One region of the Oryzifoliimicrobium ureilyticum genome, then DNA from elsewhere that is predicted to be linked to it. Evidence: riboswitches for the same ligand, from Rfam matches in the RefSeq annotation. Region 1 holds a riboswitch; the other holds the start of a gene.
The links. Region 1 has a riboswitch for S-adenosylmethionine ahead of VQ830_RS27535 (O-succinylhomoserine sulfhydrylase). Riboswitches for the same ligand answer to the same signal wherever they lie in the genome.
Positions count from the first base shown of each region.

Region 2: another riboswitch for S-adenosylmethionine. It lies ahead of metA (homoserine O-acetyltransferase MetA); the one in region 1 lies ahead of VQ830_RS27535 (O-succinylhomoserine sulfhydrylase).

Region 1 is NZ_JBBBVQ010000039.1:17-9,785, forward strand. It holds tRNA gene VQ830_RS27525 (tRNA-Gly) at 114-187, opposite strand; gene VQ830_RS27530 (2'-deoxycytidine 5'-triphosphate deaminase) at 227-1,330, opposite strand; SAM riboswitch at 1,405-1,483, shown strand; gene VQ830_RS27535 (O-succinylhomoserine sulfhydrylase) at 1,528-2,712, shown strand; gene apaG (Co2+/Mg2+ efflux facilitator ApaG/CorD) at 2,980-3,372, shown strand; gene VQ830_RS27545 (Hsp33 family molecular chaperone) at 3,489-4,478, opposite strand; gene argF (ornithine carbamoyltransferase) at 4,566-5,483, opposite strand; gene VQ830_RS27555 (aspartate aminotransferase family protein) at 5,527-6,726, opposite strand; gene VQ830_RS27560 (GcrA family cell cycle regulator) at 7,132-7,662, shown strand; gene phoB (phosphate regulon transcriptional regulator PhoB) at 7,824-8,507, opposite strand; gene phoU (phosphate signaling complex protein PhoU) at 8,535-9,248, opposite strand; gene pstB (phosphate ABC transporter ATP-binding protein PstB) at 9,294-9,769, opposite strand, start outside.
Region 2 is NZ_JBBBVQ010000005.1:136,484-146,252, reverse strand. It holds gene VQ830_RS09335 (MarR family winged helix-turn-helix transcriptional regulator) at 1-278, shown strand, start outside; gene VQ830_RS09330 (thiamine diphosphokinase) at 553-1,203, shown strand; gene VQ830_RS09325 (ABC-F family ATP-binding cassette domain-containing protein) at 1,207-3,027, shown strand; gene VQ830_RS09320 (ABC transporter ATP-binding protein/permease) at 3,218-5,038, opposite strand; SAM riboswitch at 5,181-5,258, shown strand; gene metA (homoserine O-acetyltransferase MetA) at 5,292-6,221, shown strand; gene VQ830_RS09310 (aldose epimerase family protein) at 6,347-7,366, shown strand; gene VQ830_RS09305 (GntR family transcriptional regulator) at 7,428-8,195, shown strand; gene VQ830_RS09300 (SIS domain-containing protein) at 8,192-9,223, shown strand; gene nagA (N-acetylglucosamine-6-phosphate deacetylase) at 9,223-9,769, shown strand, end outside.

The DNA of each region.
Region 1 (9,769 bases):
CGACTTGGAACAGAGGACTTTGCAAACCATCGACAACCCGTTCGGCACGAGGTTGTTACCTATGTCTTAGGAACAGATTGTTACCTATGTATCCGGGTTGGACAGCTAAGATGTGGAGCGGGTGAAGGGAATCGAACCCTCGTATTCAGCTTGGGAAGCTGCTGCTCTACCATTGAGCTACACCCGCATGCCCTCCAGTTTCAACACAAGGCCAACGCTGTCAAGATCAATCCGATTTGATGCGGAAGTGTTTGGAAAGTTTCAGGCCCTGAGCCTGATAGTTTGAACCGAGGTCGACGCCGTAAAGGCTGGAAGGCCGCTCCTGCATGTGTTCGTAGACGAGCCGACCCACGATCTGCCCATCTTCGAGAATGAAGGGAACTTCGTGGCTTCGGACCTCGAGCACGGCTCGGCTGCCGCGTCCGCCAGCCGGTGCGTGACCAAATCCTGGGTCGAAGAAGCCGGCGTAATGAACACGGAACTCACCGACGAGCGGATCGAATGGTGTCATTTCGGCCGCATAGTCCGGCGGAACATGGACGGCTTCGCGTGACACGAGGATATAGAACTCATCGGGATCGAGGATAAGCTCATTACGCCCACGGCTGCTATACAGCGGCTCCCAGAAATCGAAGACATCGTGCTCTGCCTTCTTGTCCACATCGACAACCGCCGTATGGTGCTTGCCGCGATATCCGATCAGGCCGGCTTTATCACCGGCAAGATCGATCGAAAGCGCTATACCGCCACCCGTCACATTGGGTGTGGCACTTGCCACCAGGGTCTCGGTCGCATGCAGCGACAAAAGCGCCGGCTCGTCAAGAAGCGACAAGCCCCGCCTGAAGCGAATTTGCGACAGGCGAGAGCCGCGCCGAACGACGATCGGAAAGGTCCTCGGACTGATTTCCAGATAAAGCGGGCCTGAATAACCGGCAGGAATCTTATCGAACTCCTGTGCGTAATCGGCGATGACACGCGTGAAGATATCGAGGCGACCTGTCGAGCTTTTTGGATTGGCCGAGGCCGACATATCGCTCGGCAGATCGAGCGATTCCATCAAGGGCACGATATAGACACAGCCGGTTTCAAGGACTGCACCTTGCGTCAGATCGACAACATGCAAGCTTAAACGGTCGAGCTTGTCCGCAACGCGGCTGGAGGGGCCAGGCATAAAGCTTGCCCTGACGCGAAACGCCTTTGCACCAAGCCTCAGATCGAGACTGGCCGGCTGAATTTGATCGTCATCAAGCGGTCGCTCCGCCGCAAGTCGTCCACTCTCAAAGAGAGACGAGATTGACCGATCTGCCAGAATTCCAGTTTCACGCACCATTTTTATCTTCCGCTTATCGCGCTGACAAAACCAAACTCCGGCGATTGACGCAAGAACGCAACGGCAGTATTGGGTATTTATCCCGTGGTGATTTGGCCGGTCGGCTTGCAGCCACGTTAAATAAGTGGCTAAAAAGACCGGGTGGAAACCGGTCTGCTTTTGCGGCCGGTTTTTTTGTTGTTTGAAAGTGGTAGATCATGACCAAGACTTGGCGCCCGGCAACCCAACTCGTTCACGGTGGCACGCTACGCTCTCAATATGGCGAAACCTCAGAAGCGATCTATCTGACGCAGGGCTTCGTCTACGAAACGGCTGAGGCTGCAGAAGCGCGCTTCAAGGGTGAGACGGATGGCTTTATCTACGCCAGATACGGCAGCCCGACGAACGACATGTTCGAAAAGCGGATGTGCGCCTTGGAAGGCGCAGAAGACGCACGCGCCACCGCTTCGGGCATGGCCGCCGTCTCGGCCGCTATTCTCTGCCAGCTGAAGGCAGGCGATCATATTGTTGCTGCACGCGCCTTGTTTGGCTCTTGCCGTTGGGTTGTGGAAACGCTCGCTCCCAAATACGGCATCGAATGTACTCTGGTGGATGGGCGCGATCTCGGCAATTGGGAAAAGGCGATCCGCAAGAATACGAAAGTCTTCTTCCTGGAAAGCCCAACCAACCCGACGCTGGAAGTGATCGACATTGCAGGCGTTGCCAAGCTTGCCAATCAGATCGGCGCAAAGGTGGTTGTCGACAATGTTTTCGCAACGCCGCTATTCCAGAAGCCGCTGGAGCTCGGCGCGCATGTGGTTGTGTATTCAGCGACCAAACATATTGACGGACAGGGCCGGTGCCTAGGCGGCGTCATTTTGTCCGACAAGCAGTGGATCGACGAAAACCTGCACGATTATTTCCGCCATACCGGCCCGGCGATGTCGCCCTTCAACGCCTGGACGCTGCTCAAGGGAATTGAAACCCTGCCGCTTCGTGTGCGCCAGCAGACACAGAATGCAGCGCGCATCGCTGATTTCCTTTCCGAGCGGCGAGAAATTGCGAAGGTCATTTATCCAGGCCGGAAAGACCACCCCCAGGCAGAAATCATTGCCAAGCAGATGAGCGGTGGCTCGACACTGGTTGCTTTTGAGGTGAAGGGAGGAAAGGAGGCCGCCTTCGCGCTGCAAAACGCATTGGAGATCGTCAAGATTTCCAACAATCTCGGCGATGCGAAAAGCCTGATCACGCATCCGGCAACGACGACACACAAGAACCTGTCGGATGAGGCTCGTGCGGAATTAGGCATCTCTGCCGGTATTCTGCGCTTGTCCGCCGGTATCGAAGATACCGACGATCTGCTTGAGGATTTCGACAAGGCTCTCTCGGCGATCAGGGCGTAACGCGTATCTGCGCCGAAGGCTCGGTGTCTTACGAAGCCTTCGCGGCTCACTCTTCGTTTCGCTCAATAGTCTCTTGAGCGGAACGACAAATGGTGACCTCGACAGTGTCGGAAGAGTGCCTTCGCCCTCGGCCCATTACGGGCGGTAACCTTCCGCGTTAGGCTTAACAAGAGCTAAATGATGCATTTTCTCTCCGTTTAGACATAATACGCTACTATGAAACTGGCCAAAAAGGTTGCCAGGCGAATTTGCATCACGGTGTAAGACATGTATCGCGCCCTTACGCGAAATATTGAGGTGGTTGTCGAGCCATTTTACCTGGAGGAGCAATCCGATCCAGAAGACAGCCGCTACGTGTGGGGCTACCGGATCGCGATCACCAATCAATCTGATTTGACCGTCAAGCTCATCAATCGGTACTGGAACATCACGGATCAAAACGGTGTCGTGGATGAAGTCTCCGGACCGGGCGTCGTGGGCGAACAACCTGTTTTATCGCCGGGAGACACCTATGAATACTCATCCGGCTGCCCTCTGGACACGCCTTCAGGCCTGATGTTCGGCCATTACGAGATGGAAGCCGACAATGGCGAGGTTTTCGAAGTGAAAATCCCCGCCTTTTCCTTGGATTCGCCCGGTCTTCTGCGTACGCTGAACTGAAATATTCGGGATGGGCGAAAGTCCGAGCAACCCGTCGTCAAAGCATAGGCCCGAACATCCATTGGACCTTCCGGCCTGACTTAGGAGAGCAGCTTGTCCACTGCTCCCACGCTTGATCAAGTCGCCGGAAACTCATCCGGCTTGAAGCGGTAAACCGTTGAGCAAAACTCACACGTCACAGCAATTTCGCCGTCTTCGGTGCTTGCCTCGATTTCCTCAGCGGAAAATCCTTCAAGAACGCTCCTGATCTTGTCTTTCGAACAGCTGCAGCGATCGAAGACCTGTTTTGGCTCGTAGACGCGAACGCCCCGTTCGTGGAACAGTCGGTAGAGCAAGCGTTCTGTCCCGACCTGCGGATCAGTCAATTCGTCAGCGTCAATCGTTTCGACCAGCGATCGAGCCTCAGACCAGGAATCGTCCTCCTGGTGAAGAGTCGATCCGTCATCGCCGTCACCGCCGTGCAGATCCGGTTGTCGCATCCGGTCGGGAGCTTCAGGCAGGAATTGTGCAACAAGACCACCCGCCCGCCAGTGATGGCGCGCTTTTCCGTCCTCACCTCTGTCGAAAAGCTCGGCAGCAGCAAGTCTCACTCTCGTCGGAATTTGCTCCGACTGGCGGAAATAGGTGCCGGCAATCTCCTCGAGGGTGGCGCCATCGAGCGCGACAATTCCTTGGTAAGGCTGCGCAAAGCGACCCTGATCGATGGTAAACGCCAGGACGCCCCGGCCAAGCAGCTGCTCCGGCTCGGCTCGACCTTCTGCTACCGCTTGCCGAAGCGCTGCCTCGTCAAAGCGCGCATAGGCACGGACATTCTCCGGCGTAGAGAAATCAGCGACCAAGAGATCGACGGGACCATCGCCTTTTGTCTGAACCGTGAACTTGCCTTCAAACTTCAAAGAAGTTCCCAGCAAGACCGTCAGGACGATCACTTCGCCCAATAGCCGAGCAACGGGCGCCGGGTAGTGGTGCCGCTCCAGAATTGCGTCCAGCATCGGACCAAGCTGAACGGCACGACCGCGTACGTCGAGCCCTTCCACCTGAAAGGGTACAACATGATCGTCGCCAGCCAGGGTTAGATCTCCCAAAGTGACGGCGGTGTCTGCCATGGTTTTACTCCTCAACATCTGCCGGAGACAAAGCCTGCCGGCCCGCGGTTCACCACGGGCTCTAGCCGGCGTGGCAAGCGGTAGGGTTCAGATTGCTCCCAGGCACCAAGCAAGAATGGACTTCTGCGCATGCATACGGTTTTCTGCTTCATCGAACACCACGGACTGCGGGCCGTCGATCACCTCGTCCGTCACTTCCTCGCCACGATGGGCCGGCAGGCAGTGCATGAACAACGCATCCTTGTTCGCCCGCGCCATCAAGGTGGGATTCACTTGGAATGGTTGGAAGACATTATGACCTCGAGCCCGATGCTCCTGGTTCATGGAAACCCAGGTATCGGTCACTACGCAATCGGCGCCTTCGACCGCACGGTCGGCATCATGATAGAGCCTGATCTCGGCACCCTCATTGCGAGCCCAGTTCAAATAGTGATCCTTCGGCTCGGAACCAAGAGGTACCGCCATATTCATTTTGTAGCCGAAACGGGCTGCCCCTTCGACGAGGGAATGCAGGACATTGTTGCCATCACCGGTCCAAGCAATTGTCTTACCGCTGACAGGCCCACGATGTTCCTCAAAGGTCATGATGTCAGCCATGATCTGACACGGATGGGTATCATCCGTTAGAGCATTGATGACAGGCACCGTTGCATGCTCAGCAAGCTCCAGAAGACGAGAATGCTCTGTTGTGCGGATCATGATGGCATCGACATAGCGCGACAACACCTTTGCCGTATCTCCAATGGTCTCCGCTCGTCCAAGCTGCATTTCCGTCCCAGACAGGAACAGGGTTTCGCCGCCGAGTTGACGCATACCGACGTCGAAGGATACGCGTGTTCGCGTCGAAGGCTTTTCGAAGATCATGGCCAGCATCTTGCCCGCCAGCGGCTTGTCGGCCGAGCCAGCTTTGAAGGCCTGCTTGCGCGAAAGCGCATCATTGAGAATATGCCTAAGATCCGGCGAAGAAACAGCCGAAAGATCGAGGAAATGCCGAGTTGAAGTCATATCAATACCCATTGCGTCCTTAAGGAGGACTAAAATCCCTATCTCAAGCGGTCTTGCGGGCCGATTTCATACGCAGGCTTTCAGCCGCCTGCTCGATCCGCGACAGCGCCTCTCGTGCGTCCTGAGCCGTCACCACGAGGGGGGGCAACAAACGAACGACATTGTCGCCAGCTGTCATCGCAAGCATCTTGTTTGCTCTGATGGCCTGCAGCAGTTCACCGACCGGAACCGCGGCCTTTATACCGAGCATTAGGCCTTCTCCACGCACATCTTGAATGATGTCAGGATATCTGTCCTTCAGCGAAGCAAGTCCCTGGCGCATGACAAGCCCGACATCGCGGACATTTTGCAGGAAGCCGTCTTCGAGCACAACATCGAGAACCGCATTGCCAACCGCCATAGCGAGCGGATTGCCGCCATAGGTCGACCCGTGGGTACCCGCTACCATGCCCGACGCTGCTTCAGCCGTCGCCAGACACGCGCCCAGCGGGAAGCCGCCGCCGATGCCTTTTGCAGCAGCAAGAATATCCGGTGTAACGCCGTAGATTTCGTGCGCAAAAAGCCGGCCGGTCCGCCCCATGCCGGATTGAACCTCGTCGAGGATCAGGAGCAAGCCATGTTCGTCGCAAATCTGGCGCAGGCCCTTCATGAAGTCAGGCGTGGCCGGATTGATACCGCCCTCGCCCTGTATGGGCTCGACAAGAATGCCTGCCGTTGCGTCTGTTATAGCTGCGCGCACTGCATCGAGATCGCCAAATGGCACCTGATCGAAGCCTGGAGCCTTGGGACCGAAGCCCTCCAGATACTTTTCCTGCCCGCCGGCCGCAATTGTCGCAAGGGTGCGGCCATGGAAGGCGCCCTGGAAGGTGATAATATGATAGCGTTCTGGATGGCCCTTCGCGAAATGGTAACGACGCGCCGTCTTGATTGCGCATTCGAGCGCTTCTGCTCCGGAATTCGTGAAGAACACCTTATCGGCGAAACTTGAATCCGTTAGCCGCTTGGCAAGGCGTTCCTGCCCCGGAATTTCGTAGACATTGGATAGGTGCCAGACTTTGTCGGCCTGCTCTTTCAGAGCGGCAACAAGATGCGGATGTGAATGACCGACCGATGTCACAGCAACGCCCGAACCGAAGTCCAGATATCGCTCGCCGCCTTCTGTGATCAGCCATACGCCCTCGCCTCGATCGAAACGCAGTGGAGCGCGGGAGTAGGTCTCATAAAGCGGCGTGGTCTCTGCCATGGCGCAGTCTCCGTCGAACAAAGATAAAATGGGAGCCGGCTAATTGCCCCAAACCCAGAAATTAAAAATGCCGCCTTTCGGCGGCGTCTTCACTATCAATCTTCCGCACTGCAATGTCAATAAAACTCGACCTTTAGGCTAAAACACAATAGACCGCGCAGAACGGTACATTTGAACAATGTTGCATAAAAGACTCTCTCAGCAAGCAAGTTGGGGAAAAGATTCGCTGCGATTCGACCGACTCTTGTCACGGAGTCAGCCTCACACTAGGTTAAAACTCAATTACTAGACTGCATAGCGGCGGAACTAGTCACCTAAATGTTGAAGCGTTTCCTACGTCGGACATCGTCCAACGTAAGGCTGACGGATTCTATCGTCACGAGGCGCAGAAAGGCGGATATAGGCATGAATTGGACGGACGAGCGCGTCGAAAAGCTGAAAAAGCTTTGGGCAGAAGGTTTGAGCGCAAGCCAGATTGCAGCACAACTGGGCGGCGTCAGCCGCAACGCGGTGATCGGGAAAGTCCACAGGCTCAACTTGCCCGGTCGCGCTAAAGCTGGTGGCAGCAGTGCCGCAGCCCGTCCGCAGAAGCGCCCAGCGCCCGTTGCACCGCGCGCTACAGGATATCCTCAGCGTGCCCAGACGCGCCCTGCTGTTCGCAGCCAGGAAGCGGTTGTCGTCAAGCAGGAAGTGGATGTCGAAACGGTTGCCGTGCGCCGGCCTTCCACGGACGTCGTCGTGCCAATTTCTCGTCGCCTTGGCCTCACGGATTTGACCGAACGCACGTGCAAGTGGCCTGTTGGCGACCCGCTTAAAGACGACTTTCACTTCTGCGGCTGTGAGGCTTCCGATAGCTCGCCTTACTGCAATTACCACCAGAAGCTGGCCTACCAGCCGGTTTCCGACCGCCGCAAGGTTGCGGCACGGGTCGCTTGATCCACACCGCCTCCGTGATCTTTCAAGCGGGCCTTCGGGCCCGTTTTTCGTTTGGTGAACGCATTCCGCCCGGTGCCCCCCGAAATCGATCAACGAAAATGCCGGAGCTTGGCCCCGGCATCCCGTCACTAACGTTTTTCAGAAGTTACGAGGATGCCAGCTCAGGCTTCCATCGAATAACCCGCCCCGCGGACAGTCCTGATAACATCCTGCATGTTGGAAAAGTTCAAGGCCTTGCGGAGCCGTCCGACATGGACATCGACGGTGCGTTCGTCGACATAGATGTCATGGCCCCAAACGCCATCGAGCAGCTGGGAGCGGGAGAACACGCGTCCCGGCGAGGTCATCAAGAACTCAAGCAGGCGGAACTCGGTCGGACCGAGACGGACCTCCCTCGTCTTGCGATGCACGCGGTGCGTCTCGCGGTCAAGCTCGATGTCGCCGCACTTGAGAACCGTCGACAGGACCTCGGGCTTTGCTCTGCGCAGCATTGCCTTGACGCGTGCAATGAGTTCCGGCGTCGAAAATGGCTTGACGACGTAATCGTCGGCGCCCGTCGATAAGCCGCGGACGCGTTCGCTTTCTTCGCCGCGGGCCGTCAGCATGATGATTGGAAGGCGCTCGGTTTCCGGCCGCATGCGAAGGCGGCGGCAGAGCTCAATTCCAGATACGCCCGGCAGCATCCAATCGAGGATGAGAAGGTCAGGCGCCCGTTCCTGCAAGCGAATTTCCGCTTCGTCACCGCGTCCGATCGTTTCAACGTCAAAGCCTTCGGCCTCGAGGTTATAACGAAGGAGGACGCTGAGCGCCTCCTCGTCTTCAACAACTGCAACTCTCGGTGTCATTAAAATAGCCTCTGCGTTATCAAAAATTTATTCAGTCACGGCACCGACCGTGTTGGCAGTATCGTCCTTCGGACGCTCGCCTTCCGGCTGTGCCCCGGTTGCCATGTAGTAAATCGTTTCTGCAATATTGGTGGCATGATCGCCGATGCGCTCGATGTTCTTGGCACAGAACAGCAAGTGCGTGCAGCTCGTGATGTTGCGCGGATCTTCCATCATGTATGTCAGGAGTTCGCGAAACAGCGAGGTGTACATCGCATCGATTTCTTCGTCGCGCTCACGGATCGATGTCGCTTTGTCCGGCGCCCGATTGGAATAGACGTCCAGAACCTCCTTAAGTTGCACAAGGGCGAGTTCAGAAAGATGTTCCAGCCCGCGCGCCAGCTTGCGAGGAACGCCAGTACTTTGAACGGCGATCACGCGTTTGGCGGTGTTCTTGCCAAGATCGCCGACCCGCTCCAGATCGGCAGCGATACGGATGGACCCCATGATTTCGCGCAGGTCAGCCGCCATGGGCTGGCGGCGTGCGATGGTGATGATCGCCTTTTCGCCGATTTCACGCTCTGCACTATCGAGTATGACGTCGTCCGAGATCACTTTCTGGGCAAGGGCGACGTCACCGTTCACGAGCGCGCGCACGGCGTCCGAAACCATTTGTTCGGCAAGACCGCCCATCTCGGAAATGCGGCGGGTCAGATACTGAAGGTCGTCGTCGAAAGCCGACATGAGATGTGTGGATGGCATTTTCGTTCCTCTTAACAACGGCTGCTGAGTGACGAGACGCCGAAATCAGCCGAAACGTCCGGTGACATAGTCCTGCGTGCGCCGCTCGCGCGGCGATGTGAAAATCTTCGCGGTTTCGTCGAATTCAACGAGTTCACCGAGATACATGAAGGCCGTCTGGCTGGAAACGCGGGCAGCCTGCTGCATGTTGTGCGTGACGATCACGATCGTATAGTCGGCACGCAACTCGTCGATCAGCTCTTCGATCTTTGCTGTCGACAAGGGATCGAGAGCGGAAGCCGGCTCGTCGAGGAGAATGATCTCAGGTTTCACGGCAACTGTACGGGCAATGCAGAGACGCTGCTGCTGACCGCCGGAAAGGCTCTGTCCGCTGGCGTGCAGCTTGTCCTTGACTTCATTCCAAAGGGCGGCGCGGCGCAATGCCGCTTCCACACGCTCGTCCATTTCAGCCTTGCCGATGCTTTCGTAAAGCCGCACGCCGAAAGCAATGTTTTCGTAGATCGACATCGGGAACGGCGTCG
Region 2 (9,769 bases), on a different contig from region 1:
CCAGCCGCATCGTCTCGGATATGGTGAATCGCAATGTGCTCCGGCGGAAAGCATCGCAGAGCGACGCGCGACGCATCGTTGTTGTGGTGACCGCGAAGGGTCAGAAGCTGCTTTCGGAACTGCGCAGGCAGAAACTGTCAGTCGTCTCGGAAATCGTTAAAGATTGGCCTAAACAGGACACCGAACGTTTTGCGGCCCTCTATGAGCGCTATATGAATGGCCTAGAAGAGGTCATTTCGACACGCGGCAAAGAAATCGCCGAATCCTCCGAAAGATGAGATTTGTTTGACCAAGATCAAACAGGGTCTGCGCGACATCCGTTATATTCCGTTGAGACAACAGAGGGCGAGCGTTCACGGGAGGCGAAAGCTTACTCTGCCAACGATGAAGGCTCCTTGCGGCGATTGAATTCGGACGGGCGTCGGGGCGCCTATCCGATGCTGGAATGCGGGATGCGCCTCGCGCGCGACGCAGGTCCAGCTTTTACGGGGCGTCTGCCTGTTTGGCAGCGCCCCTTTTCTTTTTGCCTGGCTTTGCGCTATGGGCATCTCCATGAGCTTATCAGCATTCACCATTCTGCTCGGCGGCGAGCTTGAACCGACAGAGCGCGTTCGCGCTGCGGTCGCTGAAACCCGTGTTATTGCGGCGGATGGTGGTATTCGTCATGCGGGTAGCCTTGGGCTGGTGCCTGAACTTTGGGTTGGCGATTTCGATTCCTCTTCCGAGGATCTTCAGGCTGCCTTTCCTGATGTGCCGCGTATGCCTTATCCCGCAGCCAAGGGTGAGACGGATGGAGAGATTGCGATTGGTGCGGCCATCGCAAGGGGTGCCCGCCGCCTGATTTTAGCAGGTGCGCTGGGTGGCGAACGATCCGATCACGCCCTGCAGCATCTTGCCTATGCGGTCAAACTTGCTGAAGACGGTTATGAGGTTCTGGTCACCACAGGACAGGAGGAAGCCGTTCCACTGGTGGAGGGTGCTATCGAACTTGATCTGCCGCCAACAAGTCTCTTTTCCGTCGTTGCATTTGGTGCCCTTGAGAAGCTTTCGATTGACAACGCGCGCTATCCGCTGGCGATGTTCAACCTTCCCTTTGGTTCGTCGCGAACCATTTCCAACGTGGCTGAGGGTAAAGTGCGGCTGACCCTCAAACATGGTCGGGCTATAGTGATTGCTCGACCTTATGACCTCTCCGGAGTATAATTTTTGGCGCCTCCTATCCTGAAACTGGACAATATTTTCCTGAGCTTTGGCGGCACGCCGCTGTTGGCCGGTGCGGACATGCAGGTGGAGCCTGGAGACAGGATCTGTCTCGTCGGCCGCAATGGATCGGGCAAATCGACCCTCCTTAAAATTGCCGCAGGGTTCGTCGAGCCCCAATCGGGAGAGGTTTTTCGCCACCCTTCAGCAACCATCCGCTATCTGGAGCAGGCTCCCGATTTTGCTGGCTTCGCCACCGTTCGTGCCTATGCAGAAGCGGGCCTTGGTCCAAGCGATGATCCCTACCGCGTGACGTACCTCCTGTCGCATCTCGGGCTGACAGGCGATGAGGACCCCAAGAACCTTTCCGGAGGGGAAGCAAGACGTGCTGCCCTGACGCGTGTTCTGGCGCCCGAGCCGGATATTCTCCTGCTGGACGAGCCGACGAACCATCTCGATCTGCCGACGATCGAATGGCTGGAAGGCGAGCTGCAAAAAAGCCGCAGCGCGCTTGTGGTCATCTCGCACGACCGGCGCTTTCTTGAGCGGGTTTCGACCGCAACGATCTGGCTGGATCGCGGCTTCTCGCGCCGTCTGGACAGGGGGTTCGGCGCCTTTGAAGCCTGGCGCGATGAAGTTCTGGAAGCAGAAGAGGTCGAACAGCATAAGCTCGGCAAAGCGATCGAGCGGGAAGAACATTGGCTACGTTACGGTGTCACGGCCAGACGCAAACGCAACATGCGACGCCTGGGTGACCTCCAGACCATGCGTTCCCAGTATCGCGGCCATCGCGGTCCTCAAGGAACCGTACTAGCGACCGTCACGGAAGGGCAAGAATCCGGCAAACTGGTCATCGAGGCAGAACGGATCGAGAAATCGTTCGGAGACCGCCAGATCATTGCGCCTTTCTCCATCCGCGTGCATCGCGGCGATCGGATCGGTCTGGTCGGCCCCAACGGCGCAGGTAAGACAACGCTTCTCCAACTGCTCACTGGCAGTCTGCAACCCGATGCCGGCACGATCAAACTCGGCACCAATCTGGAAATCGCGACGCTGGACCAGAAGCGCGAAGATCTGGACACGGATGATACGCTCGCAAATTATCTGACGGATGGACGCGGTGAAACGCTGATCGTCAATGGCGAGCAACGCCATGTCACAGGCTACCTCAAGGATTTCCTGTTTCAGCCGGAGCAGGCGCGCACGCCGATCCGCAACCTTTCCGGCGGAGAGCGCGCGCGAATGATGCTGGCAAGAATGTTGGCGCGTCCCTCCAACCTCCTGATCCTTGACGAGCCGACGAACGATCTCGATATCGAAACGCTCGATCTCCTGCAGGAGATCGTCGCAGGCTATGCGGGCACCGTCATTCTCGTCAGTCACGATCGCGACTTTCTCGATCGCACGGTCACGTCCACCATTGCGCCTGCCGTGCCCGAAGCCCCCGATGGCCGCTGGATAGAATATGCCGGTGGCTACAGTGACATGCTCGCGCAGCGCAAAGGCGCAGCAGCCGAGCGCAAGAAAGCGGAGAAGGCAGAGCCCGCCAAACAGACTGAAACAGCCTCGGCCAGCAACGCGAAGGGCAAAGGCAAGCTGTCGTACAAGCAGAAGTTCGCGCTCGATAATCTCCCGCTGCAGATGGCCGAAAACGAGAAGAAGATTGCGGCACTGGAAGAAAAGATGGCTGATCCCAATCTGTTTTCGCGCGATCCCAACAGCTTCAATCGGATCGCCGGAGATCTTGAAAAATTGCGTACCGATCTGGCGCGAATGGAAGAGGAATGGCTCGAGCTGGAAATGCTCCGCGAGGAACTTGAGGGCTGACGCGTCTTAAGCGCAAAGATCTCGCTTGAGCTGACCCAACACGCCTTCAATCAAAAGCGTATCCTAAGCTGATCGCTTCGCCTGACAGAACGCTAAAAGAAAGATTGTTCTCTTACTGGGCCACACTGCAAGCTCGATTGGTTTCAGGGCCGGCGATCCAACCGGCCCTCCGGGGGCTCTACCGAAGCGATCAAATCGCCGGCGCGGTCTCCCGCGGCGCACTCTGCTTTGCCTGTGTTGCCGGCTGCAATGATTGGAGATGCAGAATGCGAGGCTTGAAAGTCTCCGCGAAAGCCGTCGAGCGGCCCATATAGATCATCGTTGACTCGGGAAGGCCGCCAAGCAGCGACATCATGACGGACTGACGTTCAGGCTCGAGACTATCGAGCGTTTCGTCAAAGACGATCCAGCGTGGCTTGGACAAGAGCAGCCGGGCAAAGGCGATCGCTTTATGCTCATCTGCGTTGAGCATTTTGTCCCATCGGGCAACCACATCAAGCCGTGCTATGAGGTTGTCGAGACCCGACTTACGCAAAGCGTTCTCAATATCGGCCTGCTGATAGGCATTGGCGCTCTGCGGGAAAGCAAGCGCCTCGCGCAAAGACCCTCCGGGAACATAAGCTTGCTCCGCGAGAAATGCCATGTCCTCAGCGGGCGGCAAGGCTAGCCGGCCGCTACCGAAAGGCCAAAGACCTGCCAGCGCGTTAAAGACCAGCTTGCGATTCTCGCTATGATCCGCCTCGATCATGATCTTGTCACCTTGATTGATGGTGACCTTGTTCTCCACCAAATAGGCGCCGCCGCATGTGTCGACAGCTTCGTATATTTTTGAGGATACGCGCAGATGATCGGCTTCGAGCTTGTCGCCCTCGTTCGTATCGTACTGGATGGCGTCCTTCAGCGGCTGATCAGCGTCCATCTCTGTCAAGGCCTTTCGGAAATCCGTGACGCGCATCAGCGTGGCACGCCATTCCGCGATCGGTCCGAAATTCGAGACATACCAGCGCAACGCTGTATTCACCTGAGTAAACGCCCCGACCGACATCATGAGCTGGCCGAATGTGAGATTGCTGGAAAAGTAGGCTGGGGCCGCGACGATGATAGGAATGACAACCACCAGCCAGCCATAGCCGGCCGAAACCCAAGTCAGATTGGTATTGGCAAGCGCCAGAGACTTCATCACCTTCAGGACGGAGCTGATATCGGTATCGATCCGCCGCCTCTCATTGTCTTCGCCGCGAGCCAGCGCAATAGCAGGCATATTCTCATTGGCATGCATCAAGGAAAATCGCAGCTCGGCTTCCTTGGAAAAGCGATCTGCATTGAGCGGGACCAATCTGCGACCCACCACCTTGCTAAGAACGGAAGCCGATGCCGCATAGAAGATGGCAGCCCAAACCATATAGCCGGGGATGGAAAAATGGTGACCGGCGAGATTGAAGATGAAGCCGCTGGAAAGCTCCCAGAGTACACCGGTGAAACTGACGAGCAGGATGGTTGCCTGGATAAGACCAATCAACAGGCTGGTCGTGCTCTCAGCAAGGTTACGAGCGTCCTCATGAAGACGCTGATCCGGATTGACACCGATGAGACCGCTGGCAGCCAAACGAATCGCACGCTTGCGCCTCAGCCATTGATCGACGAGATCGCGCGTTAGGCCCTCGCGCATATAGAGCGCAGTCATCTGGTTGAGCCAGGACTGCAGGACGTTCAATAATAAAAGTCCGCCAGCAATGAACGCAAAGATCTTCAACTGATGAAAGAATGACGGAAGATCGCGTCGCGCTATCGCATCGTAAAAAGGCGCGTTCCAGCGATTGAGAATGACGGTAGCATAGGCCGTGGCGAGAATGACAACAATGAGAACCGTTCCGAGAGTAAGGATCCGGAAACGGACCTCAGACGCCCAGAATGCGGCAAACATGATCTTCAAGCGGTCGAACAAACCGATCTCGGCGATGGGCTTCGGCTGGCGCGTGTCATCCCCGCTGCCTCTGTCTTCATCTCTCATTACGCACTTCCATAGGGTTGGCGACAAGACGACTATCTATCACGAGCCTTCAGTCATAGACAGGTCACGCATCGACGGATGGATGGGCGCCCGATCCGCAAGACAAACATGGATTGATTCGGATGTTGAGTCGCTATATCAACAATATTCCTGTGGTGATTTGGCCGGCCGGCTTGCAGCCACGTTAAAAAAATCGCTAAAGGGCCGCGTGCGGACCGGTGGCGATATTTGTCGTTTCAGATGAGTAACCGCAATGCCCATCAAGATTCCCGATACTTTGCCTGCATTCCAGACCCTCGTTCAAGAGGGCGTTCGCGTCATGAGCGAAACGGCCGCGATCCGTCAGGACATCAGACCCCTGCAGATCGGCCTGCTGAACCTCATGCCGAACAAGATCAAGACGGAGCTGCAGATGGCGCGGCTCGTGGGCGCAACGCCGCTGCAGGTCGAGCTTTCGCTGATCCGAATCAGCAACCACAAGGCCAAGAATACGTCAGAAGAACATCTCCTGGCATTCTATGAGACCTGGGAAGAAGTAAAGCATCGCAAGTTCGACGGCTTCATTATTACCGGCGCGCCAATCGAGACGCTGCCTTATGAAGACGTCAATTATTGGGATGAAATGCAGCAGATCTTCGACTGGACGACGACCAATGTCCACTCGACGATGAATGTCTGTTGGGGGGCGATGGCAGCGATCTACCATTTCCATAAAGTCCCCAAATACGAGCTTTCGGAAAAGGCCTTTGGTGTCTACCGCCACCGCAACTTGAAGCCTTCATCCATCTATCTCAACGGCTTTTCGGATAATTTCGAAGTTCCCGTCTCCCGTTGGACGGAGGTTCGGCGCGCCGATATCGAGAAAGTGCCTGAACTGGAAATCCTCATGGAATCGCCAGAGGTTGGCGTATGTCTGGTGCACGAGATCAAGGGACGGCGCCTTTATATGTTCAACCACGTCGAATATGACTCGACGTCGTTGGCGGACGAGTATTTCCGCGACGTCGACGCGGGCGTGCCGATCAAAATGCCGATCAATTATTTCCCGCATAACGACACTTCGATCCCGCCGCAGAACCGTTGGCGCAGTCATGCCCATCTTCTCTTCGGCAACTGGATCAATGAAATGTACCAGACTACGCCCTACGAGCTGGATGCGATCGGCAAGCAGCACCACGATTGAAGTCGGAATTACCGTCGTAACAGCTTCACGCGTCGGCGATACTGTCGCGCGCCGACCGTTGAAGTTTCGAAAGAAGAAGCGCAGGTTCCGTCTCGAACGGTATGCATGACATAGAGGAGATCAGCATGGAGAAACCAACGCGGGAACATTTCGGAACAACGGCAGCAGGGGAGGCCGTCCATCGCGTTTCGATTTCCGGCGGAGGTCTGACCGCAAAAATTCTCACCTGGGGTGCCGTCATTCAGGATCTGCGGCTGGAGGGCCATGATGCGCCCCTTACTCTGGGCTTCGAGGATTTTGCGAGCTACGAGCGCCACTCGCCCTATTTTGGCGCGACGCCTGGCCGCTGCGCCAATCGTATTGCCGGCGGTCGCTTCGAACTGGATGGCACGACCTATCAACTCGAGCTGAATGAAAATGGCCAAACGCACCTTCACGGCGGCAGCGATGGGATAGCAAAGCGTGTCTGGACGATCGTCGAGCATGAAAAGGACAGCCTGGTTCTGAAGATCGTCGATCCGGCAGGTCGAGCCGGTTACCCCGGAAACTGCACGATCCAAGCCACTTTCCGGCTGCGCAAAGATGGCGATCTCTCCATTACCTATGAAACCACAACCGACGCACCGACCATCGCCAATGTGTGCCAGCATGCCTATTTCAATCTTGACGGACAGGGCGATATCCTCGATCACCAGTTGATGATCGCAGCTGATGCTTATTTGCCGACCAATGACGCGCAGATCCCAACCGGCGAAATTCGCAGCGTGGAAGGCACGCCGTTCGACTTTCGGCAATCAAGACCGATCCGGCAGATGGAGAATGGCGCTCAGCTCCCTTACGACCACAATTTCTGCCTATCGCCGAAAAGGGTCGCCAAGCGCTCTGTCGCAATGGCGCGAGGCGCTCGCTCGGGCGTTTCGATGGAAGTGCGCACGACTGAGCCTGGCGTGCAATTTTATAGCGGCTTCAAGATTGCCGTCCCTGTGACCGGGTTGGACGGGCAGAGCTACCAACCTTATTCAGGCTTTTGCTTGGAAACACAAATCTGGCCGGATGCCATCAATCAGGCGGGCTTTCCGGAGGCTGTGATCCACACTGGTGAAGTTTTGCGTCAGCAGACCGATTATATCTTCTCAAAGACCTAACACCGGCCGGCTGAACAAGACCACTTGCGAAAAGGTTCTAAATAGGTCTTAATGTGGGCCTATGGATAGGACCAGTCTTTTTGCTGAATTAAAGCGGCGCGTGGGCGATCTATCGTCCGGGCCGCTTTATAAACGTCTGTCTGCAGCACTGCTTGGCCTTGTTCAGGAAGGTTTACTCAAACCGGGCACAAGCCTGCCGGCAGAACGCGATCTGGCTGAAGGCCTTGACCTTGCGCGCGTCACCGTTCGTTCGGCTTACCGCGACCTCATTGCAGCAGGAATTTTGGAAAGTCGGCAAGGCAGCGGCACCTCCGTTGTCGCACAAGCCGAGAAGATCGAGCATCCGCTCTGGCGTCTTTCCTCCTTTTCCGCCGAAATGCGCTCACGCGGGCAAACGCCTGTCGCAAAGGTACTTTCACGCGCCATCAATAATCCAACCCCAGAGGAAGCCTTTCTGATGGGCCTGGAACCATCGGAAGAGGTGCTGCGCCTTGATCGTCTTCGCCTCGCAGATGGTCGCCCACTTGCCATCGAGCGCGCTGTTGTTCCTCTCAAATTCCTGGGCGGCCGAGCTGCAGGCGAAGGATCGCTCTACGAGGCACTGGCCGCATTCGGCCACCGGCCTGTCAAAGCCGCACAGCGGCTAACAGCTGTTGTACTCGATCGATCTTCTGCCAGGCTGCTGGAAGTAGAACCTGGCGCACCCGCGCTTCTCATCGAACAGATCTCGCGCCTGGTGGACCAGCGGGTCGTTGAATACACGCGCTCGCATTTTCGCGGTGACGCCTATGACTTCATCACTGAACTCAAACTCGGAGATAATGGATGAGCGACGTCAAATCCCTCATGTTGGAAGAAGCGGGCCAGTCCCCAAGCGTGGTTGCCGGCCTGCTTGAGAAAGAGACGTCTACTTTCGCCTCGATCGCAAAGCTCTTTGCAGATATCAAACCTTCCGTTGTCAGCACGGCTGCGCGCGGCTCATCAGACCATGCCGCCACCTTTTTTAAATATCTGTTCGAGATCAAGTGCGGTATTCCGGTCGCATCGATCGGGCCCTCCATCGCCTCGGTCTATGGGGCGCCTCTTCAGTTGAAGAACGGGGTTCATTTCACCGTGTCCCAATCGGGCGCAAGCCCGGATATCGTTGCCCTTCAGGAAACGGCGAAGAAGGGCGGTGCAACGACCATTGCAGTCGTGAACGTCACCGATAGCCCTCTCGCCAGACAGGCAGACATCGTGCTTGATATCTGTGCCGGCCCTGAGCGCAGCGTCGCTGCAACCAAATCATTTATCGCCTCCGCGGCAGCTCTTGCGGGCGTGACGGCGGCCGTCAGCGGGGATCAAGATCTAGCTAGCGCCCTGCGAAAGCTACCGGACGCTCTAAGCTCGACGTCCGGCCTGGAAACTGCGGCTGCCGAAGACAGACTTCTTCAGGCAAGCTCCCTTTATATTTCCGGCCGCGGACCTGCTTTCGCGATCGCACTCGAAGCTGCCTTGAAGTCTAAAGAAACTGCCGGTCTTCATGCGGAGGCCTTCTCCCTCGCCGAGCTCATGCACGGTCCGATGCGTCTCATCGACCGAGGCTTTCCCATCATCGCCTTTACGCCGGAAGATGCGGCCTATGAAAACAACGCAGCCGCCCTCGCGCATCTCGAAAAGCTTGGAGCATCTGTTATCTCGCTTTCGACAAGGCCTTCAACGGGCCTCGGACTTCAATCCACGACCACAGGCAACACCTTGCTCGATCCGCTCGTCTCGCTCCTCGTCTACTACCGGATCATTGAGTCCGTGACGCGCCGCAAAGGCTTCGATCCGGACAAGCCGGCTAATCTTCTGAAAGTGACGGAGACCGTCTGATGAGCCGTACGATCTTCCTCGGAAGTCGCATTTTTGACGGAGACCATTTTCACGACGGCAAAGCGCTGATCGTCCGCGACGGTCGGATCGAAGCCATCGTTGCTGGCGAAGCACTTCCTGAAGGCAAGATGGTGAAGCTTGAGGGTGGCGTTCTAGCGCCAGGCTTCATCGATGCCCAGGTGAATGGTGGCGGTGGTCGGATGTTGAACGACGCGCCGTCTCCCGAGTCGATGTTCATCATTGCGGATGGCCATAGTCCCTATGGCACGACCAGCCTCCTGCCGACCTTGATTACCGATACGTCGACAGCAACGAAGGAAGCGATCGCGGCCGCCAAAGACGCGGTTAAAACCGACCGCGGCGTGGCGGGCCTTCATCTGGAAGGCCCTCATCTTGCTCCCGCCAGAAAAGGCGCGCATGTCGCAGAGCTAATGCGGCCGGTCGAGGATGCCGATGTGAGGCAACTCGTGGACGCTCGGCAGGCGATTGGCACGTTGATGGTAACGATGGCCGCCGAACAGGTGACGCCAACCCAGATCCGGGCGC